Regions from separate parts of the Kitasatospora sp. NPDC085879 genome, predicted to be linked through region 1. Evidence: riboswitches for the same ligand, from Rfam matches in the RefSeq annotation. Region 1 holds a riboswitch; each other region holds the start of a gene.

Region 1 (4,839 bases):
TGGTCTGCAGCGAGTCGATGTGGTCGACGGCGTTCATGTACTTGAAGCAGAACTGCGCCTTCTGGTGGATGGAGGGGATGTTCTCCACCGCCGCGAAGGCCGCCGCGCGGTCGTCCGGGTCGGGCAGGTAGGTGTCGAGCAGCGTCAGGTAGAACTGGACGTGCACGGCCTCCTCGAACAGCTGCCGGGACAGGTAGAGCCGGGCCTCGGGGGAGTTGATGTGCTTGTAGAGGCTCAGCACCACGTTGTTGGCGACGATCGAGTCACCGGTCGCGAAGAAGGCGACCAGCCGGCCGATCATGTGCCGCTCGCCCTCGCTGAGCTTGGCGAGATCGGCGACGTCGGAGTGCAGGTCCACCTCCTCGACCGTCCAGGTGTTCTTGATCGCGTCCCGGTAGCGGTCGTAGAACGACGGGTACCGCATCGGGCGCAGCGTCAGCTCGAAGCCCGGGTCGAGCAGCATCTTCTGACGGTCGGCGTCGGTCGGGGTGCTCACTGGCAGGCCTCGCAGGACTCGGGGTTCTCCAGGGAGCAGGCGATGGCGTCCTGCTCCTCCTGGCTCATGGTCGGGGCGGGCACCGGCACGGCGGTGGCGGCGCGGGCGCCGGTGGCGGCCTGCGCGATGCGGGTGGCCGGGCGCGACCGCAGGTAGTACGTGGTCTTCAGGCCGACCTTCCACGCGTACGCGTACATCGAGCTGAGCTTGCCGATGGTCGGCGCCGCCATGAAGAGGTTCAGCGACTGGCTCTGGTCGATGTACGGCATGCGGGCCGCGGCCAGGTCGATCAGCGCGCGCTGGGGCAGCTCCCAGGCCGTGCGGTACAGCGAACGGACCTCGGCGGGCAGCCAGTTGAGGTCCTGCACCGAGCCGTTGGTCTCGCGCAGCGCGTCCCGGGTCTGCTGGTCCCAGACGCCGAGCTCCTTGAGCTCGCGCACCAGGTACGGGTTGACCTGGAGGAACTCGCCGGAGAGCGTCTCGCGCTTGAACAGGTTGGACACCTGCGGCTCGATGCACTCGTACACGCCGGCGATCGAGGCGATGGTCGCGGTCGGGGCGATCGCCAGCAGCAGCGAGTTGCGCAGGCCGGTCTCGGCGATCCGGGCGCGCAGCGCCTCCCAGCGCGCCTCCCACTGCGGAGCGGCCGAGGCGAAGTGGTCGATGTGCAGCTCGCCGCGGGCCGCGCGGGTCTCGCCGTACGCCTCGTGGCGGCCGAACTGCTCGGCCAGGTCGGCGGAGCGCTCGTACGCGGTGAGCATGATGCGCTCGGAGATCAGGGTGGAGAGGGCCGCCGCCTCGGCGGAGTCGAAGTCGATCCGCAGCTTGAAGAAGACGTCCTGCAGGCCCATGATGCCCAGACCCACCGGCCGCCAGCGGGAGTTGGAGGTGCCGGCCTCGGTGGTCGGGTAGAAGTTGATGTCGATGACCCGGTCCAGGAAGGTCACCGCGGTGCGCACGGTGGCGTCCAGGCGGTCCCAGTCCATGGCGTTCAGCAGGTCGGCGGCGGTGGCGCCGGCCGCCACGTGGGCGCCCAGGTTGACCGAGCCGAGGTTGCAGACCGCGGTCTCCGAGTCGTCGGTGACCTCCAGGATCTCGGTGCACAGGTTGGAGGAGTGCACCGTGCGGCCCGGCAGGGCGGTCTGGTTGGCGGCCCGGTTGGAGGCGTCCTTGAAGGTCATCCAGCCGTTGCCGGTCTGCGCCAGGGTGCGCATCATCCGGGCGTACAGGGTCTGCGCGGGGATCGTGCGCACGGCCTTGCCGGCCTGCTCGGCCTTGCGGTACGCCTCGTCGAAGTCGGCGCCCCACAGGTCGACCAGCTCGGGGACGTCGGCCGGGGAGAACAGCGACCAGTCCGCGTTGGCGTTCACCCGGCGCATGAACTCGTCCGGGATCCAGTGCGCCAGGTTGAGGTTGTGGGTGCGCCGGGCCTCCTCGCCGGTGTTGTCGCGGAGCTCCAGGAACTCCTCGATGTCGGCGTGCCAGGTCTCCAGGTACACGCAGGCGGCACCCTTGCGGCGGCCGCCCTGGTTGACCGCGGCGACCGAGGAGTCCAGGGTCCGCAGGAACGGCACGATGCCGTTGGACTGGCCGTTGGTGCCGCGGATCAGGCTGCCGCGCGAACGGATGCGCGAGTAGGACAGGCCGATGCCGCCGGCGTGCTTGGACAGCCTGGCGATCTGCGCGTAGCGGCTGTAGATCGAGTCCAGGTTGTCCAGCGGCGAGTCCAGCAGGTAGCAGGAGGACATCTGCGGGTGCTTGGTGCCGGAGTTGAACAGCGTCGGAGAGGACGTCAGGTACTCCAGACGGCTCATCAGCCGGTACAGCTCGGCGACCTCGGCCACCGACTGCTCGGAGTCACCGACCGCGAGGCCCGCCGCCACGCGGAGCAGGAAGTACTGCGGGGTCTCGACCACCTTGCGGGTGATCGGGTGGCGCAGCAGGTAGCGGGACTGCACGGTGCGCAGGCCGAAGTACTCGAAACGGTCGTCGCCCTGCAGGTCGACCAGCGCGTCGAAGGCGGCCGCGTGCTTGGCCACGAACGCGGCGGTGGTGTCGCCGATCAGGCCCTCGGCGTGGCCGACGGCGATCGAGGCGGCGAAGGAGACCGCGCCCTGGGAGACCGCCTCGTCGCTGATCTCCAGCGCGAGCAGCCGGGCGGCGAGCTTCGAGTACTGCGGGTCCTCGGCGATCATCGACGCGGCGGCCTCCACGGCCAGCCCGCGCAGCTCGGCGAAGTCCGAACCGGCGTGGCGGCCGCGCAGCGCGGCGGCGGCGACGTGGCCGGGGTCCACCTGGGGGAGGTCGGTGCTGCGGTCGGTGAGCAGCCGAAGCAGCGCGGCACCGGGGTCGGGCCGGTCGTTGTCGGCGGATCCCTGGGAGGGCAGGGTGACTGAGGCAGCGACGGTCAAGGCGCACTCTCTCCTGTGGCGGCAGCGGACGCTTCGGACACCCCCGGGCCGAGGGCCGGGGGAGCGTCAGGGCATGCGTGTGGCAGGGGAGACGGGCACACCCGACCTCGTCGGGGAGTGCGTCGTAACCCGGCCCACCCGCGAGGCCCGGACGTACAGCTGTGCTTCATGGCATCTGCGGGGAAGCCTGTGGCACACCGTCGGCAGGCCCTCGGACTGCGCGGGCCCGGGCGTTCACGGGCCTGCTCACCGTTGCGGGGCAGTCCCGGACTCGCACCGGGTTCCCCTGCGTCGACAGCGAGAGTGAGCATACATGTTGTGGTGTCTCCCTGAAGTACCCCCATATCTTGTGCACGCTGCGTGTCGCGTCCGTGGCTCGGGAGGCCTCCCCGGACGCATCGCGCACATCCGATCCGCCCCTCGCCCACGCGGCGTGCTCACGGAATGGTCACCACCCGAGACCTGGCCGGGGCCCATGGCCTACGATCTCTGGCCATGAGTGACGGAACGGGTGCACCGCCCGGTTGGACCGGTCGGCCCGAGTCCCAGGAGGGACCGGGGAATCCCTCGGAGCAGGCGTCCCAGGCCCCTGCCGGCCAGCCCTTCCCGCCGCAGGCCGGCTTCGGCGCCGCGGCCGGATTCCCGTCACAGGCCGCGCCGCAGCAGCAGTGGCAGTTCCAGCCGCCCGCGGCGTCCTCCGAGCCCGACTGGGAGGCGCTCGCCAGCCAGCACGAGGCCAGTTCGCGCCGGAAGAAGCTGATCTGGACCGGTGCGATCGTGGCCGGTGCCTGCGTGCTCGGCGGCGCGGTCGGCCTGGTGGTGATGAACGGCGTGCACAAGGGCGACCCGCAGGCCGGCCCCTCGGCGAGCGCCTCCGCCTCGCCGCGCCCGTCCGGGTCCGGGGCGGCCTCCGCGGCGGCCAACTCGCCCACCGTGCCCGGCCAGCCGGAGCTGCTGGCGGACAAATCCGGCCAGTCGAACATAGCGATGGGCCCGGACGCCCAGGTCAGTGAGGTCCAGGGCGGATACGCGCTGCGCCTGCGGAGCAACGGCAACTCCTTCGCCCAGTCGGCGAACCAGGTCATCGACGTCACCAAGAGCTTCTCGATCTCGGCCTGGGTCTACAACGAGGCGCCGGGCGGCTCCCGCACCGCGATCAGCGAGGGCGACGGCATCTCGTACTCCTTCGACCTGGCCCGTGACGACGCCAACGGCAAGAAGGCCTGGGTGTTCCGGGTGCAGACCGCCGACGGCGGCGCCGACGGCACGGTCGTGCAGGCGGTGGCTCCGGACACTGTGCCGACGGTGGGTCAGTGGGCGCTGCTCACCGGTGTGTACGACGCGGGCCAGAAGAGCATCACGCTCTACGTGAACGGCGCCCAGGCCGCCACCGCGAAGCTGAACGGCGGCATCTGGGCCGGCCCCGGCCCGCTGCAGCTGGGCCGCAGCCGCCACCACGGCATATGGGGCGGCAGCTGGGCCGGCGTGATCGGCCGGATCCTCGTCTGGGACGAGCCGCTGAACCCCCAGCAGGTCGCAAGCCTCAAGACCGGCGGCACCGGCCTGAGCGCCAAGCCCGCCGGATCCTGGCTCGTCGGCGGCTGATCGGCCGCCCGTTCGCGAGGGCACTGCCACGGGCCGTGCCCTCGCTCACACCTGCCGTGGTGTCACCGGCGATTCGCGTGTGAAAAGATGACGCCCGAGCGAACGGGGACGGCGGCATTCCGGCCGGGGCGGGGCACATTGGTTTCGGAGATGTGCGAACGCGCCCACCGGAACCCCGGAAAGGTTCGTCCGACACCCGACCCCTGACCGGCCGCGCAGCCTGGGGCGGGCACGCAGTTGCTTTCCAGGGGGAATAGAGCGTGAACACTCTGTCCATCGTGATTCCCGCGCTCAACGAGGCGTCGAACCTTCCGGCGGTGATGAGCA
Region 2 (4,839 bases), on a different contig from region 1:
CCACAGGCCGGACAGCATCGGCAGCGTCCCCAGCACCGGACGGCCCGTCAGCTCCCGCAGCATCTCCAGCCCGGGCGCCAGCAGCCGGGCGTCCCCACGGAACTTGTTGACGAACCAGCCCGCCACCAGCGCCTGGTCCTGCGCGGACAGCAGCGCCAGCGTGCCGTACATCGCCGCGAACACCCCGCCGCGGTCGATGTCGCCGACCACCACCACCGGCAGGTTCGCCGCCGTGGCCAGACCCATGTTGGCGATGTCCCGGTCCCGCAGATTGATCTCGGCGGGGGAGCCGGCGCCCTCGCAGACCACCACCTCGTAACGGCTGCGCAGGTCCGCCAGGCACTCCAGCGCCCGCTCCAGCAGGACGGGCTTGCGCTCGCGGTAGTCCAGCGCCCCGACCTCGGCGACCGGCTTCCCGAGCAGCACCACCTGGCTGCGGCCGTCCGCGCCCGGCTTCAGGAGCACCGGGTTCATCGCCGCCTCCGGCTCGACCCGGGCGGCCTGCGCCTGCATCGCCTGGGCCCGGCCGATCTCGGCGCCGTCCGCGGTCACGAAGGAGTTCAGCGACATGTTCTGCGCCTTGAACGGCGCCACCCGGACCCCCTGCCGCGCCAGCCACCGGCAGATCCCCGCCGTGACCACGCTCTTCCCCGCATCTGAGGTCGTCCCTGCCACCAGCAGAGCCTTCGTCACGTGACACTCCCTTGCGAACGGGTGATGGAGGTGGCGCGGCCGAGTGCGGTGCGTCCGAGGGCATGGGCGGCCGTCGTCACCGCCAGCGCCAGCACCCCCACGCGGCGGGAGAGGCGGCAGGCGCGTTCGATGTCCGGGACGGCCACCGGCCGGAGTTCGGCGCCGAGGACGGGCCGGTGCTCCACCCTCTCGCCGTACTGCAGGGTGCCGCCGAGGCGTACGCCGAGCCCGCCGGCGAAGGCGGACTCGGCCTGTCCGGCGTTGGGGCTGGGGTGTGACGACCCGTCGCGCCGCCACACCTTCCAGGCGGCCCGCGGGTGCTCCGCCGCGGCGACGGTCAGCAGTGCGGTGAGCCGGGCGCCCGGCCAGCCGGCCACGTCGTCGAGGCGGGCGGAGGCCCAGCCGAAGCGCAGGTGCCGGGGCGAGCGGTGGCCGACCATCGCGTCCAGGGTGTTGACGGCCCGGAAGGCCAGCAGCCCGGGCGTGCCGGCGAGCGCGCCCCAGGTCAGCGCGTTGACCACCGCGTCGGCGGTGTTCTCGGCGACGGACTCGACCACCGCGCGGGCGATCTGCTGCTCGTCCAGGGTGCTGGGATCGCGCCCGCACAGGTGGGGGAGCCGCTCGCGGGCGGCGGTCAGGTCGCCGGCCTCCAGGGAGCGCCCGATCGTCCGGGCCTCGCGGGTCAGCGAGGTGCCGCCGAGCACCGTCCAGGCGGCGGCCGCCGCGAGGGCGGCCCGCGCGGCGGGCCGGCGGCGCAGCGCGTGGTCGGCGAGTGCCGCGCCGGCCGCGACCGCGCCGACGCTCAGCGCGGTGAAGGCGGTGCCGGCGCCCCGGTGGTCGCTCCAGAGGCGGCGTTCCAGGCGTCCGGCCGCGCTGCCGAACAGGGCCACCGGGTGGCCGCGGCGGGGGTCGGCGAGGGCGGTGTCGGCGAGGTAGCCGGCCACGGCGCCCAACAGGTAGGGGGCGGGGGTCAGGCGGCCCACGGCCCGGCTCCCTGGGTGGGGCGCAGCGGTGACCGCTGGGCAGCCTGCATGGCGTGCGTGTCCTCACTCAGGGTCCGCGCCCTGGATCGACGAACCGGCGGCGAGAGTCTCCTGGCTTCCGGGTCCGGCGCTCGCTCGGGCCTTCCAACGGCCCTGTGGCGGACCGCCGTGACCATGCAGGTCGAGCGTGCTCCCCGGTGACAGTGGCGGGACCGCGCCGGACTCGCACCGGCTTCCTCTGCATGCCTCCGTATGGCCCGGAGATCCCATCACGCCCTCCGACCGCCAGTCAACAAAGCGTGTGGAGTGGTTGGTCACACACCGTCGCGGCCCGGCCGTCCGCGCCCCGTACGATCCTCCAGCGCCCGCGGCGGCCGGTGGGGTCCGCTTCGTGCGTTCGGCGTGTGGGGCGGCGCACCGGGCCGCCCGTACGTTCTTGTGGCATGCGACGAAGACCGTCCACCCCGCTGCCGGTGCCGTTCTCCCCGCGGGCCGCCCGGGCGCACCGCGCCGGGCTCGGCCTGACCCCGGACCAGGTCGCCGAGGGCATGGCCGCGCACGGCGTCCGGCTGCTGCCCTCCCACGTGGTGGCCTGGGAGGCCGGCGAGATGCTGCCCTCGGAGGAGGAGTTCATCGCCCTGTCCCGCGCGCTGTGGTGTCCGCCCGCACAGCTGATGGGGATCGCGCCGGCCACCCTGCGGGACTTCCGGCTCGCCCGGGAGCTCAACCGGGAGCAGGCCGCCCACCGGATCGGGGTGGGCGCGGCGACGTACGCGCGGGCCGAGGAGACCGGCCGCTGGGACGCGGACGGCGAGCAGGGCCTGGCGCTGGCCCACGTGCTCGGGCTGCCGCTGCGGGTGATGGTGCGGGTGACCGGACGCCAGGACGCGCTCGACCGGCTGCTGCGCCAGGTGGTGGACGGCCGCTGGCAGGCGCAGCTGCGGGCGGTCGCCCGGGTGGTGCCGGTCCCGCACGCCGTACTGGGCGAGGTGCTGGCCGAGCTGCAGGACGAGTACCTGGTGCCGGGGCACTGGGGTTCGACGGTGCCGGACACCGCGCGGCCGCCGGCCCGGCCGCTCGCGGAGCGGTTCTGGGAGCTGCTGGCCCGCCGGGCCACCGACGTCCCGGTCTGAGCCGCCGCCCGGACGGACCCGTTCGGGTGGCCCGTCCCCCGGCGGGGGCGTGGACTGGGATCGCCGTGTCCGTGCCGCCACACCGGGAGCGCCATGCGTTGGGGAACCGCCGCGATCGTCGGGGCCGCCGTTGTCGGGACGGGCGCCGCGGCGCTGCTGATCGGCCGCCGGGTGTCCGAACGGGCCGTCCGCCCCGGCTTCGCCGGGGCCGGCACCACGGGCGGCCCCGGCATCCGGGTGCAGGAGCTCGGCGCGGACCGCGTCACCCTCACCCGCAGCGTGGAGACCGAGCGTCCCGGCCGCTACGCCCTGGAGTGGGCGGACGGCGGCCACGCCGTGGTGGGCGACGTGCTGGACACCGGTCCGCAGAGCGTCACCCGCCGGCTGCTCGCCACGGGCGCGGGCTCGCTGCGCACCGGGACGGAGGTCCGGGTGACCGCCCGGGTGTACCTCGGCGACCCGGCCTCCGCACTCGGCCTGGACTTCACCGCGGCCGAGGTCGAGGGCGAACTCGGGCCGATGCCGGCCTGGTACGTGCCGGGCATCCGCGGGCTCTGGGCGATCGTGGTGCACGGCCCCGGCGCCGACCGGCAGCAGGCCCTGCCGGTGCTGCCGCTGCTGCACGCGCTGCGGATGCCCGTCCTGGTGGTCACGTACCGCGGCGACGAGGGCGCCCCGCCGTCCCCGGACGGCCTGGGCCACTTCGGCGAGACGGAGTGGCGGGACGTCGACGCCGCCGTCCGGCTGGCCCAGACGAACGGCGCCGGCAAGATCGTGCTCTTCGGCTGGTCGCTCGGCGCCACGATGGCGCTGCACACCGCGACCCGCTCGGCCTGGCGGGACTCGGTGGCCGGCCTGGTGCTGGACTCGCCGGTGCTGGACTGGCCCGCGACGGTCCGCCGGGAGGCGGCCCGGGCCGGGGTGCCCGGCCCGCTCGCCGAGCTCGGCGCGCTGGCCGCCGAGGGCCGCACCAAGGTCGACCTGGCCGGCTTCGCCCGGCTGGCCGCCGGCACCGACCTGCAGGTGCCCGCGCTGCTGCTGCACAGCCCCGTGGACGCGGTGGCCCCCTTCGAGGCCGCCGAGCGCCTCGCCGCGCGGCGCGAGGACCTGGTGAGCCTGCAGCCCGTCCCGGACGGGGCGCACGCGGCCCTGTGGAACGCCGATCCCGACCGCTACGGCGAGGCGCTGCGCCGCTGGCTCACCCCGCTGCTGTGAGCCCCGCGGGCGGCCGCACCGACCGGAGACGAACGTCGTGCTCATGCCATGTTTCGGCTCCGGGCGACCCGGTTTGGTGCCTGTTGCCCGATCTCATCCCCTGTCCACGGACCGGACCTACGATCGCGCGTAGAACTCGATGTGACAGAAGGCCGGTACACGGGGAAGACTGCTCGGCGTGACGTCTCGGAACCCGCGCGACCGTGATGCCCCGCTCCAGCCCGCGATCCGCACCGGAGCGACGGTGACCCGTCTGCCAGGAGCGGCCCGCCGACCCGAGAGCACGCCTCCGGGTGGGCCAGTCCGCCGCCGTACCCCCGCGCCCAAGCCGGGCCGCGGCCGGGTGCCGCTGCCGGACGGCTTCCCCGCACCCGCAGAGCTGGCCCCGCACGCCCGCCGGATGCTTGCCGACGCCGTGCGGATCGCCCGCTGGGCCGGCGAGCTCGGCGAGGTCGACAAGCGTGGCGAGCTGCTGCCCGACGACGCCCGGGCCGCCGGGCGTGCCCTCGCCATGACCGTCGGCGCCGCCGCCAAGGCCTGGGGCCAGGCCCTGCTGGTCGGCCTGGTCGAGCTGCGCGACGGCGGAGCCGGCCCCGGCTGGCGGCTGAACGCCTGGGAGCACGACGACGAGGCGGTGATCCGCGGCTGGTCGGCGCTGTTCGACGCCTGGACGCTGCTCGCGCCCGTCCCGCCCGCCGCCCTGCGCGGCGTCTTCGCCATGCTGGCCGGCCAGGCCGTCGACCAGGCGCCGCACCTGCTGTCCTTCCTGCACCTGGTGGACGGGCCGGTCGCCGACAGCGAGCTCCTGGAGCTGC
Region 3 (4,839 bases), on a different contig from region 1:
GATGTCGCCGTAGCTGTCGGCGCGGGCCATCGGCGGGACGAGGTGGTCGACCAGGGTGGCGTGGGCGCGGCGCTTGGCCTGGGTGCCCTCGCCCGGGTCGTTGACCAGGAAGGGGTAGATCAGCGGCAGGTCGCCCAGGACGGCGTCCGGGCCGCACTCGGCGGAGAGCGCGGCGGTCTTGCCGGGCAGCCACTCCAGGTTGCCGTGCTTGCCGAGGTGGATCACGGCGTGGGCGCCGAAGCCGCCGTCCTCCTGCGCGGCCTGGATCCAGCGGTAGGCGGCCAGGTAGTGGTGGCTCGGCGGCAGGTCCGGGTCGTGGTAGATCGCGACCGGGTTCTCGCCGAAGCCGCGCGGCGGCTGGATGAGGACGAGCAGGTTCCCGGAGCGGATCGCGGCGAGCACGATGTCGCCGTCCGGGTTCTGCGAGCGGTCGACGTAGAGCTCGCCGGGGGCCGGGCCCCAGTGCTCCTCGACCTGCTCGCGCAGCCCCTGCGGCAGCGTCGCGTACCAGCGCCGGTAGTCGGCGGCCGGGATACGGACCGGGTTGCGGGCGAGCTGGTCCTCCGTCAGCCAGTCCTGGTCGTAGCCGCCGGCCGCGATCAGAGCATGAATGAGTTCGTCACCCTCGTGCTTCATTGCTCGCCCGCTCGCCTCCGGGCCCTCCTGACCCGGCACCGACGGTCGTTGCTCCCTCGCTCCTTCGTCGCTCCCTCCCGCCTCCCTTTCGGCACCGGCGGGCCCTTCGGCTCGGGGTGACTCGTGGGAGGTGGAGGCCGTGTCCAGGCCGGGCAGATCGGTGCCCAGGTCCATGCCCTCCGCGCGGAGGCGGTGCAGCAGGCGCATCGCGCTGGCCGGGGTGTCCAGGCCGACCGCGTTGCCGACCCGGGCGTGCTTCGTCGGGTAGGCGGAGAGGACGAGGGCGAGACGGCGCTCCGCGGCCGGGGTGTGGCGCAGCCGGGCGTGCCGGACGGCGATGCCGGCGACCCGGGCCGCGCGCTCGGCGTCGGCGCGGTAGACGGTGAGGCCGTCCTCGTCGAGCTCCTTGAAGGAGAACGGCACGGTGATCAGCCGGCCGTCGAACTCGGGGACGGCGACCTGGGTGGCGGTGTCCAGCGGGGAGAGGCCGTCGTCGCTCGCCTCCCACTGGGCGCGCGACCAGGTCAGGCAGAGCGCCTGCAGGATCGGCCGGTCGAGGGCGGCGAGGGCGCCCGCGTCCCAGGCCTCCTCGTCGCCGCCGGCCTGGGCGTCGGCCGGGCGGGTGCCGCCCGCGGCGAGCACGGTGGTGACGATCGCGTCCGCCGTGCCCAGTTCGGCGAGCAGCTCGGGCTCGGCGCCGCGCAGTGAGGAGCAGTACAGCGGCAGGGCGCGGCCGCCCTGGTCCTCGATCGCGCCGCACAGCGCCTCGACGAAGGCGGTGTTCCCGCTCATGTGGTGGGCCCGGTAGTACAGCACGGCGACCAGCGGGCCGTCCGAGGTGCGGGCCTGACGCTCCAGCGGGCCCCAGGCGGGGGCCGAGGCGGGCGGCGCGAAGCCGTGGCCGGTGAGCAGCACGGTGTCGGAGAGGAACGCGCCGAGCTCGGCGAGGTTGGCCGGGCCGCCGTGCGCCAGGTAGGCGTGGGCCTCGGCGGCGATGCCGGCCGGGACGGTGGAGAGCTCCATCAGCTGGGCGTCCGGGGCCTGCTCGCCCGTCAGCACGACGACCGGGCGGGGGCCGGCGAGCAGCGCGTCCAGGCCGTCCTCCCAGGCGCGGCGGCCGCCCAGCAGGCGGACGACGACCAGGTCGGTGCCCTCGACGAGGGCGGGCAGGTCCTCGGCGGTGAGCCGGGCCGGGTTGCCGAGGCGGTAGCGGACGGGGCCCTGCGAGGCGCGGGCGCTCAGCAGGTCGGTGTCGGAGGTCGACAGCAGCAGGATCATGCGGAGGGCCTCCCGGCCTGGTCGGTGTTCCGGGGCGTGCGGCGGCGCACCGGGGCGCCGGACGGCAGCCCGGTGGGCGGGGCGGAGCGGGGTGCGGGGCACGAGGTGCGGCCGGCCGCCGGGTTCGCCGGAGTCACGGCGACGGCGGGCGGCGGCTCGGCGCGTCCGGGCGGGACGGCGGAGCCGGGCATGCGGCAGCGCACAGGTCGGGCCTTCCTCGGGGTCCGCGCCCCGGGCTGGTGGAGGACGGCGGGAGTTCCTGGCTCCACGGCTGAGCCGTGGTTACAGTGGCGGGACCGCACCGGATTTGCACCGGTTTCCTCCGCTTGCCGTCGCTGGCGTCGGACGATCCGCGCGGACCGTCCGGCAGCATCGTACGGGGTGCCGCCCTGCCGCGGGACAGCATGCGGACTGTGATCCAGGCGACGGGGCGGTCGGTCGGACAATCTGTATGCTCGCCGCCATGCCACCCACACCCGACCCCACCGGGGCGGGCTCCGCCGTGCCCGACCGGGACCGGTCGGACGCCTGCCCGGGGGCCCTTCGCCTGCACACCGCCGCCGACGGCGCGCTGGCCCGGGTCCGCCTGCCCGGCGGGATGCTGACCGGGCGTCAGGCACTGGCGCTGGCCGAGGCCGCGGAGGCGCTGGGTGACGGCGACCTGGAGATCACCTCGCGCGGCAACGTCCAACTGCGGGGCCTCGCTTCGGACTGCGGCGCCGAGCTCGCCGGGCGGCTGCGGGCCTCCGGCCTGCTGCCCTCCGACACCCACGAGCGGGTCCGCAACATCGTCGCCTCGCCCGGCCCCGGCGCGGGCCACGCCGATGTGCAGGCCTGGGCACGGGAGCTGGACGCGAGGCTCTGCGCGAGCCCGTGGGCGGTCGGCCTCTCCGGCAAGTTCCTCTTCGCCCTCGATGACGGCCGCGGCGACGTGGCCGCGCTGAACGCCGATGTGACATTGATCGCAGCGCCGGACGGCACCGCCCTGCTGCGCCTCGGCCGGGCGGCCACCGCGCGGCCCGTCCCGGCCGCGGAGGCCGTGACCGCCGCGCTCGCCGCCGCCCGGGACTTCCTGGACGCGGTGCGCGCCGCCGGCCGCAGCGCCTGGCACCTGCGGGAGGTGTCCGACCTGCTGCCGCCCGGCCCGGTCGGGCTCCCGGAGTTCGCCGGTGCGCCGCCCGCGCTCGGCGCGCTGCCCGGCGGCCTGTCGGTCGGGCTGCGCTTCGGCACGGCCGGTTCCGCCCGGTGGCGGGTGCTGGTCGATGCGGCCGCGGGGGAGCTGCGGCTCACCCCCTGGCGCGGGGTCGTGCTGCCCGGGGCGCCCGCCGACCGGCTCGCCGACCTGGCGGCGGCGGGATTCCGGACCGCGCCGGGTGCCGCCTGGGAACGTGCCACCGCCTGCACCGGCCTGCCCGGCTGCGGATCCTCCCGGGCCGACGTCCGGGCGGACGCCACCCGGGCACTGGAGGCGGCCCCGGCCGCGGGCCTGCCGGTGCACTGGTCGGGCTGCGAACGGCGCTGCGGCCACCCCGCCGGGCGATGGGTGGACGTGCTCGCCACCGGGCAGGGCTACCGGGTGACGCCGGTCGGGACACCGGCACCGTCGGCGGATGTGACGCCGGTGGAAGTGACGACGGAAGAGATGGCCGAGGCGGTCGCCGAGGCCCGGAGGATCACGTGATCGAGTACGAGAAGGACGGCGCCGCCATCTACCGGCAGTCCTTTGCCACCATCCGGGCCGAGGCCGACCTGGCCGCCCTGCCCGCCGACGTCGCCCAGGTCACGGTGCGGATGATCCACGCCTGCGGCATGACCGACCTGGTCGAGGACCTGGTGTACTCGCCCGGCGTGGTCGCCTCGGCCCGCAAGGCGCTGCACGCCGGCGCGCCGATCCTCTGCGACGTCAACATGGTCGCCAGCGGCGTCACCCGAAAGCGGCTGCCCGCCGACAACGAGGTGGTCTGCACCCTCACCGACCCCTCGGTGCCCGACCTCGCCAAGAAGATGGGCAACACCCGCAGCGCCGCCGCCATGGAGCTGTGGCTGCCCCGGCTGGAGGGCGCCGTGGTCGCCGTCGGCAACGCGCCGACCTCGCTGTTCCGGCTGCTGGAGATGATCGAGGCGGGCGCGCCCCGCCCGGCCGCGGTGATCGGCGTGCCGGTCGGCTTCATCGGCGCCGCCGAGTCCAAGCAGGCCCTGGCCGAGCACCCGTCCGGCCTGGAGCACCTGGTGGTGCGCGGCCGGCGCGGCGGCAGCGCGATCGCCGCCGCCGCCATCAACGCGATTGCGAGTGAAGAAGAGTGACCGAGCAGCAGACCGGCCGGCTGTACGGCGTCGGCCTCGGCCCCGGCGACCCCTCGCTGATCACCGTCCGTGCCGCCGAACTCATCGGCAAGGCCGACGTGGTGGCCTACCACAGCGCCCGGCACGGCCGCTCCATCGCCCGCTCGATCGCCGACCGGTACCTGACCGGCGGCCAGATCGAGGAGAAGCTGGTCTACCCGATCACCGTGGAGACCACCGACCACCCGGGCGGCTACCGCGGCGCACTGGACGACTTCTACGAGGAGGCCTCCGCCCGGCTCGCCGCCCACCTGGACGCGGGCCGCGACGTCGTCGTCCTCGCCGAGGGCGACCCGCTGTTCTACGGCTCGTACCAGCACATGCACAAGCGTCTCGCGCACCGCTACCCGACCGAGGTGGTGCCCGGCGTGACCTCCGTCAGCGCCGCCGCGGCCCGGCTCGGCACCGCCCTGGTGGAGGCGGAGGAGACCCTGACGATCATCCCCGGCACCCTGCCGGAGGAGGAACTCACCGCCCGGATCGCCGCCGCCGACTCGGCCGTGATCATGAAGCTCGGCCGGACCTTCCCGGCCGTCCGCCGCGCCCTGGAACGGGCCGGCCGGCTCCACGACGCGCAGTACG
Region 4 (4,839 bases), on a different contig from region 1:
CACCCGCTCCACGCTGGACTCCGCGTCCACGGTGGTCTGGGAGGACGGCACCGTCCGTCCGGTGGTCGACGTGGAGACCTCCTCGGCGAGCCACCCCGTCTGGACCGGGCGCGCCCGGGTGCTGGACCAGGCCGGCCGGATCGAGCAGTACCGGCGCCGGTACGGCCGCGACTGACCGCGACCGGCGGCACCGCACGGCGCCCCCCCTTCCGCACGGAAGGGGGGGCGCCGTCGCGTTCCCGGGCGGGCTCAGCGCGGGGGCGGCGGCACCGAGACGACGAGGGTGAGCCGGACGGGCACCTCGCCGTCGTTGCGGTAGCCGTGCGCGGTGGCGGCCTCGTAGGAGGCGGTGGAGCCGGCCGGCACCAGGTGGTCGCGGCCGTCCAGGGTGAGGGTGAGTTCGCCCTCCTCGACCCGGGCGATCTCCACGGTGCCGACGGGGTGCGGGTCGGAGCCGTGCCCCTCGCCCGGCAGGATCAGCCACTCCCAGAGCTCCAGCGGGCCGGGCGCCTCGATGCCGTTGAGCAGCACCCCGGTGCCGCCCTTGGCGCCGGCCCACAGCTGCACCGCCTCGGCGTCCGACACGATCCGCACGGTGGAGGTCTCGTCGTAGTCGAGCAGCCGGGCGATCGAGACGCCGAGGGCGTCGGCGAGCCGGACGACCGTGCCGACGCTGGGGTTGGTCCGCCCCTGCTCGATCTGCACGATCATGCCGCGGCTCACCCCTGAGCGGGCGGCGAGCGCATCGAGGGTGTGGCCGCGGTCGGCGCGCAGCCGCTTGAGGTTGCGGGCCAGGGCCTGGGTGATCAGGTCGGGGTCGGGCATGTCAGTGTCAGTCCAATGAATTGATTCGTCCGGTTCACTCTGTTGACCTAAGCTGCTGGGGCACGACGAGTCCACTCGACCGTACTCCGGAGTCCATTGTGTTGTCCCAGATCCTCGCTCTCACCGCCAGCCTGCTCTGGGGCATGGCCGACTACGGCGGCGGCGCTCTGACCCGCCGGCTGCCCGCGCTGACCGTCGTGGTGGCCTCGCAGGCCGCCGCGGCGCTGCTGCTCGTCCCGGCCGTGCTCGTGACCGGCGGCCCGGGCGTGTCCGGCGCCGGCCTCTGGTACGCGGTGGCGGCGGGCGTGATCGGGCCGTTCGCGATCCTGGCCTTCTACCGGGCGCTGTCGCTCGGGCCGATGGGCGTGGTCTCGCCGCTCGCGACCGTCGGTGTCGCGGTGCCGGTGGGCGTCGGCCTGCTGCTCGGGGAGCGCCCGGGGCCGGCGCAGGCCGCCGGGATCGCGGTCGCCGTGCTCGGGGTCGCCCTCGCGGGCGGGCCGCGGCGCGGCGGCGGCGCGGTGACGGCTCGGGTCCTGGTGCTCACCCTGGGGGCGGCCGTCGGCATGGGCACCGTGATGGCGCTGATCGCCCAGGCCTCCGCCGGCGGAGGGCTGCTGTCCGTGCTGTGCGTGCAGCGGCTGTGCAACGTGGCGGTGGGCGGCGCCGTCCTGCTGGCCGCGCGGCGCGGTCGCCCGTCGGCCGGGGCCGGCGGGGCGGGCGGCGTGCTGCGCGGCCTGCCCGCACTGACCGCGGTCGGGGTGGCCGACGTCGCCGCCAACGCGGCCTTCGCCGCGGCCTCGCACCGCGGCTCGGTGGCCGTGGCCGCCGTGCTGGCCTCGCTCTACCCGGTGGTCACCGCGGTGATGGCCCGCGGGCTGCTCAAGGAGCGGCTGCGGCGCGTCCAGGTGCTCGGCGCGGGCCTCGCGGTGGCCGGCACGCTGCTGCTGGCGGCGGGCTGACGCCCCGTCCGCCGCCCGGCGCTGCGGGCGGCCCGCCATGTCAGGCCGCCCGCTCGGGCGCCCAGCGCTTCTCCACCCCGGCGATCCGCCAGTAGCCGATCGCCGCCGCCCAGACCACCACGAAGAGACCGACGATGACGAAGCCCACGTTGTCCAGGCTGAGTCCGGCGATCCAGCCGGTCACCGGGTCGGCGAGGCCGAGCTTGTCGTGCAGCACGGCGACCAGCTCGATGGTGCCGATGACGAAGGCCACCGCGATCGACAGGCCGGTGATGGCGAGGTTGTAGAAGACCTTGCGGACGGGGTTGGAGAACGCCCACTGGTAGGCGAAGTTCATGAACGTGCCGTCCAGGGTGTCGAACAGGCTCATGCCGGCGGCGAACAGCAGCGGCAGGCAGACGATCGCGTACCAGGGCAGGCCGGCCGCGGCGCCCGAGCCGGCCATCACCATCAGCGTCACCTCAGTGGCGGTGTCGAAGCCCAGTCCGAGGACCATGCCGACCGGGAACATCTGGCCCGGCCGGGAGATCGAGCGGGTGGCGCGGCGCAGGACGCGGTTCATCAGTCCGCGCGAGTCGAGCTGCCGTTCCAGCTCCGCCTCGTCGTAGGAGCCGGCCCGCATCGCCCGGAAGACCCGCAGGATGCCGAGCAGCGCTGCCAGGTTGAGCGCGGCGATGAGGTAGAGGAAGGCGCCGGAGGCGGTGGTGCCGATGGCGCCCAGCACCTGGTGGGCGGTCGACCCGTCGTCCATCAGCACCCCGGCGAGCTGGGCGCCGCCCGCGACCAGGGCGGCCATCAGCACCACCATCGAGGAGTGCCCGAGGGCGAACCAGAAGCCCACCGAGACCGGGCGCCGGCCGTCCGCCATCAGCTTGCGGGTGGTGTTGTCGATCACCGCGATGTGGTCGGCGTCGAAGGCGTGCCGCATGCCCAGGGTGTAGGCGGTGATGCCGAGTCCGGCGCCGAACACCTGGGTGCCGACCTCGTACCGCTCCGGGACGACCAGCAGGAACAGGGTGCCGAAGGCCGCCACGTGCATCGCCAGGATGACGGCCAGCAGGCCGGCCGTGCGAAGGGTGTCCTCCCGCCGCCAGCGGAAGGCGGGCAGGCCGGGGGCGGTCGGCGGCGCGGCCGTACCGGTGGCGGGCAGGGTCATGCGGTTCACGCTCCAGCACCTCGTGGAATGACGTCGTGAGGTGCCGTGGCCGGTCTCCTGGCTCACGGGGAGGTTCCTGTGGTGCCCGTACCCGGCCTTCCCGGGCGCGCTCCGGCGCCCAGTGACCCGCGAGGGGTACGGATTGACTCCCCGTTCACAGTGGCGAGGGCCGCTCCGGACTCGGACCCGCAGGTCCTGCACCGGTCTTCCCGAGCACCACGGCTGTTCCACCGTAGAGGTGACGGAGCGACAGCTGCAAGCCTGCAGACCTGCGCAGGTGTCGCAGATCACGGCCGGACGGCCTGCGAGAATGCCGCCATGCACCTCGTCCCTGCCGACCGCGTCGGCCAGCGCAGCATCGACGGCCACCGGGTCTGCGAGGCGATCGCCGGGATCGGCGACACCGGGCAGGTCCGGGCCTGGGCCGAGCGGTTCGGCCTGCTCGCCGACCCGGGGCGGCTCTCCCTGCTGCTCGCGCTGCACACCACCGGGCCGCTCGCCGTCACCGATCTGGCGCTGGCGACCGGGATGCGCGATCCGGCGGTCTCCCAGGCGCTGCGGCTGCTGCGCGCGGCGGGTGTGGTCGAGGGCGAGCGGGACGGGCGGGTGGTCCGCTACCGGCTGACCGACCCGGCGGTCGCGGAGGTCCTGGAGCACGGCGTGCTGGGGCGGGCCGAATGAGCCCGCGCACGGAATGAGCTCTTCCTGACGATTTGTCAGCTCGACGGGGGGTCAGCTTCAGCCAAGTTTTCTTGTCATGTCACCTCGAAGCCGTTCCGGTGGCCCATGCTTCCGGAGGCGGTCCGTCCGGCCCGCCGTTCCCAGGCTCCTGACGAGGAGACACCCCTTGAAGCTTCGCCGTACGTTCGCCGTGGGGCTGCTGGCCGCGGCCGCCACCCTGCTCCCCGCGCACCAGTCCGGCGCCGCCACCGGCGGCGGGCTGCCGTTCGGTTCGGCCACCGCCGTCGGGATCCACAACACCTACGACCCGGCCGCCTTCCCCTTCCTCGCGCAGAGCCTGGACACCGGCACCGGCATGATCGAGCTGGACGTCTGGACGGACACCATCACCAAGGAGTGGAAGGTCAGCCACTCCAACCCGCTGGGCAACGCGAACAACTGCACCGCCGCCACCACCCCCGCCCAGCTGTACAGCGGTGGCGCCAACAAGAACCTCGAGTACTGCCTCGACGACCTGCGGATCTGGCTCGCCGCCCACCCGTCGAGCGGCCCGCTGATGGTCAAGCTGGAGCTCAAGGGCGGCTTCGCCGCCAACCGCGGCATGGGCCCGGCCCAGCTCGACAGCCTGATAGCCGCCCACCTCGGCAGCGCCGTCTTCCGCCCCGCCGACCTGCTCGCCAAGCCCGGCGGCGGCAGCTACCCGAACCTCGACGAGGCCGCGAAGGCCGGCAACTGGCCGAGCCGCGACGCGCTCGCCGGCCGCGTGCTGGTGGACGTCATCCCCGGCACCGTGGAGGAGGGCAACCCCTTCGACACCCTGCACACCGACGTCGAGTACAGCCGCTACCTGCGCGACCTCGCCGCCGCCGGCAAGGCCGGCCAGGCACAGGTCTTCCCGGTGGTGCACGGCGCCGTCTCCGGCGACCCGCGCAACGCCTACGGCGAGACGAGCATCCGGCCCTGGTTCGTGGTGTTCGACGGTGACGCCGCGGCCTACGTCGGCGGCATCGACACCGCCTGGTACGACGCCCGCCACTACCTGCTGGTGATGACGGACGCCCACAACGTGGCACCCGCCATCAGCTCCACCGACCCGACCGCCGAGCAGGCCCGCGCCCGGGTCGTCCAGCTCGCGGCCGCGCACGCCAGCATCGTCTCCAGCGACTGGCGCAAGCTGTCCCAGGTGCAGTCCCTGGTGCTGCCGCGCGGCTGACGCAC

What was found. Region 1 has a riboswitch for cobalamin ahead of AB0P35_RS11320 (ribonucleoside-diphosphate reductase subunit alpha). Riboswitches for the same ligand answer to the same signal wherever they lie in the genome.
Region 2: another riboswitch for cobalamin. It lies ahead of AB0P35_RS24170 (cobalamin biosynthesis protein); the one in region 1 lies ahead of AB0P35_RS11320 (ribonucleoside-diphosphate reductase subunit alpha).
Region 3: another riboswitch for cobalamin. It lies ahead of cobN (cobaltochelatase subunit CobN); the one in region 1 lies ahead of AB0P35_RS11320 (ribonucleoside-diphosphate reductase subunit alpha).
Region 4: another riboswitch for cobalamin. It lies ahead of AB0P35_RS10885 (HoxN/HupN/NixA family nickel/cobalt transporter); the one in region 1 lies ahead of AB0P35_RS11320 (ribonucleoside-diphosphate reductase subunit alpha).

Annotation. Positions count from the first base shown of each region.
Region 1 is NZ_JBFBJZ010000011.1:52,077-56,915, reverse strand. It holds gene AB0P35_RS11325 (ribonucleotide-diphosphate reductase subunit beta) at 1-463, opposite strand, end outside; gene AB0P35_RS11320 (ribonucleoside-diphosphate reductase subunit alpha) at 493-2,883, opposite strand; cobalamin riboswitch at 3,092-3,235, opposite strand; gene AB0P35_RS11315 (LamG domain-containing protein) at 3,403-4,512, shown strand; gene AB0P35_RS11310 (glycosyltransferase family 2 protein) at 4,773-4,839, shown strand, end outside.
Region 2 is NZ_JBFBJZ010000033.1:17,685-22,523, forward strand. It holds gene AB0P35_RS24165 (cobyric acid synthase) at 1-693, opposite strand, end outside; gene AB0P35_RS24170 (cobalamin biosynthesis protein) at 690-1,667, opposite strand; cobalamin riboswitch at 1,760-1,954, opposite strand; gene AB0P35_RS24175 (XRE family transcriptional regulator) at 2,120-2,809, shown strand; gene AB0P35_RS24180 (alpha/beta fold hydrolase) at 2,903-4,024, shown strand; gene AB0P35_RS24185 (hypothetical protein) at 4,203-4,839, shown strand, end outside.
Region 3 is NZ_JBFBJZ010000009.1:47,191-52,029, reverse strand. It holds gene cobN (cobaltochelatase subunit CobN) at 1-1,914, opposite strand, end outside; cobalamin riboswitch at 2,145-2,293, opposite strand; gene AB0P35_RS09550 (cobalamin biosynthesis protein CobG) at 2,378-3,595, shown strand; gene AB0P35_RS09545 (precorrin-8X methylmutase) at 3,592-4,218, shown strand; gene AB0P35_RS09540 (precorrin-2 C(20)-methyltransferase) at 4,215-4,839, shown strand, end outside.
Region 4 is NZ_JBFBJZ010000010.1:139,382-144,220, forward strand. It holds gene AB0P35_RS10870 (type B 50S ribosomal protein L31) at 1-175, shown strand, start outside; gene AB0P35_RS10875 (helix-turn-helix domain-containing protein) at 250-825, opposite strand; gene AB0P35_RS10880 (DMT family transporter) at 927-1,784, shown strand; gene AB0P35_RS10885 (HoxN/HupN/NixA family nickel/cobalt transporter) at 1,825-2,940, opposite strand; cobalamin riboswitch at 2,970-3,176, opposite strand; gene AB0P35_RS10890 (metalloregulator ArsR/SmtB family transcription factor) at 3,259-3,621, shown strand; gene AB0P35_RS10895 (phosphatidylinositol-specific phospholipase C domain-containing protein) at 3,788-4,834, shown strand.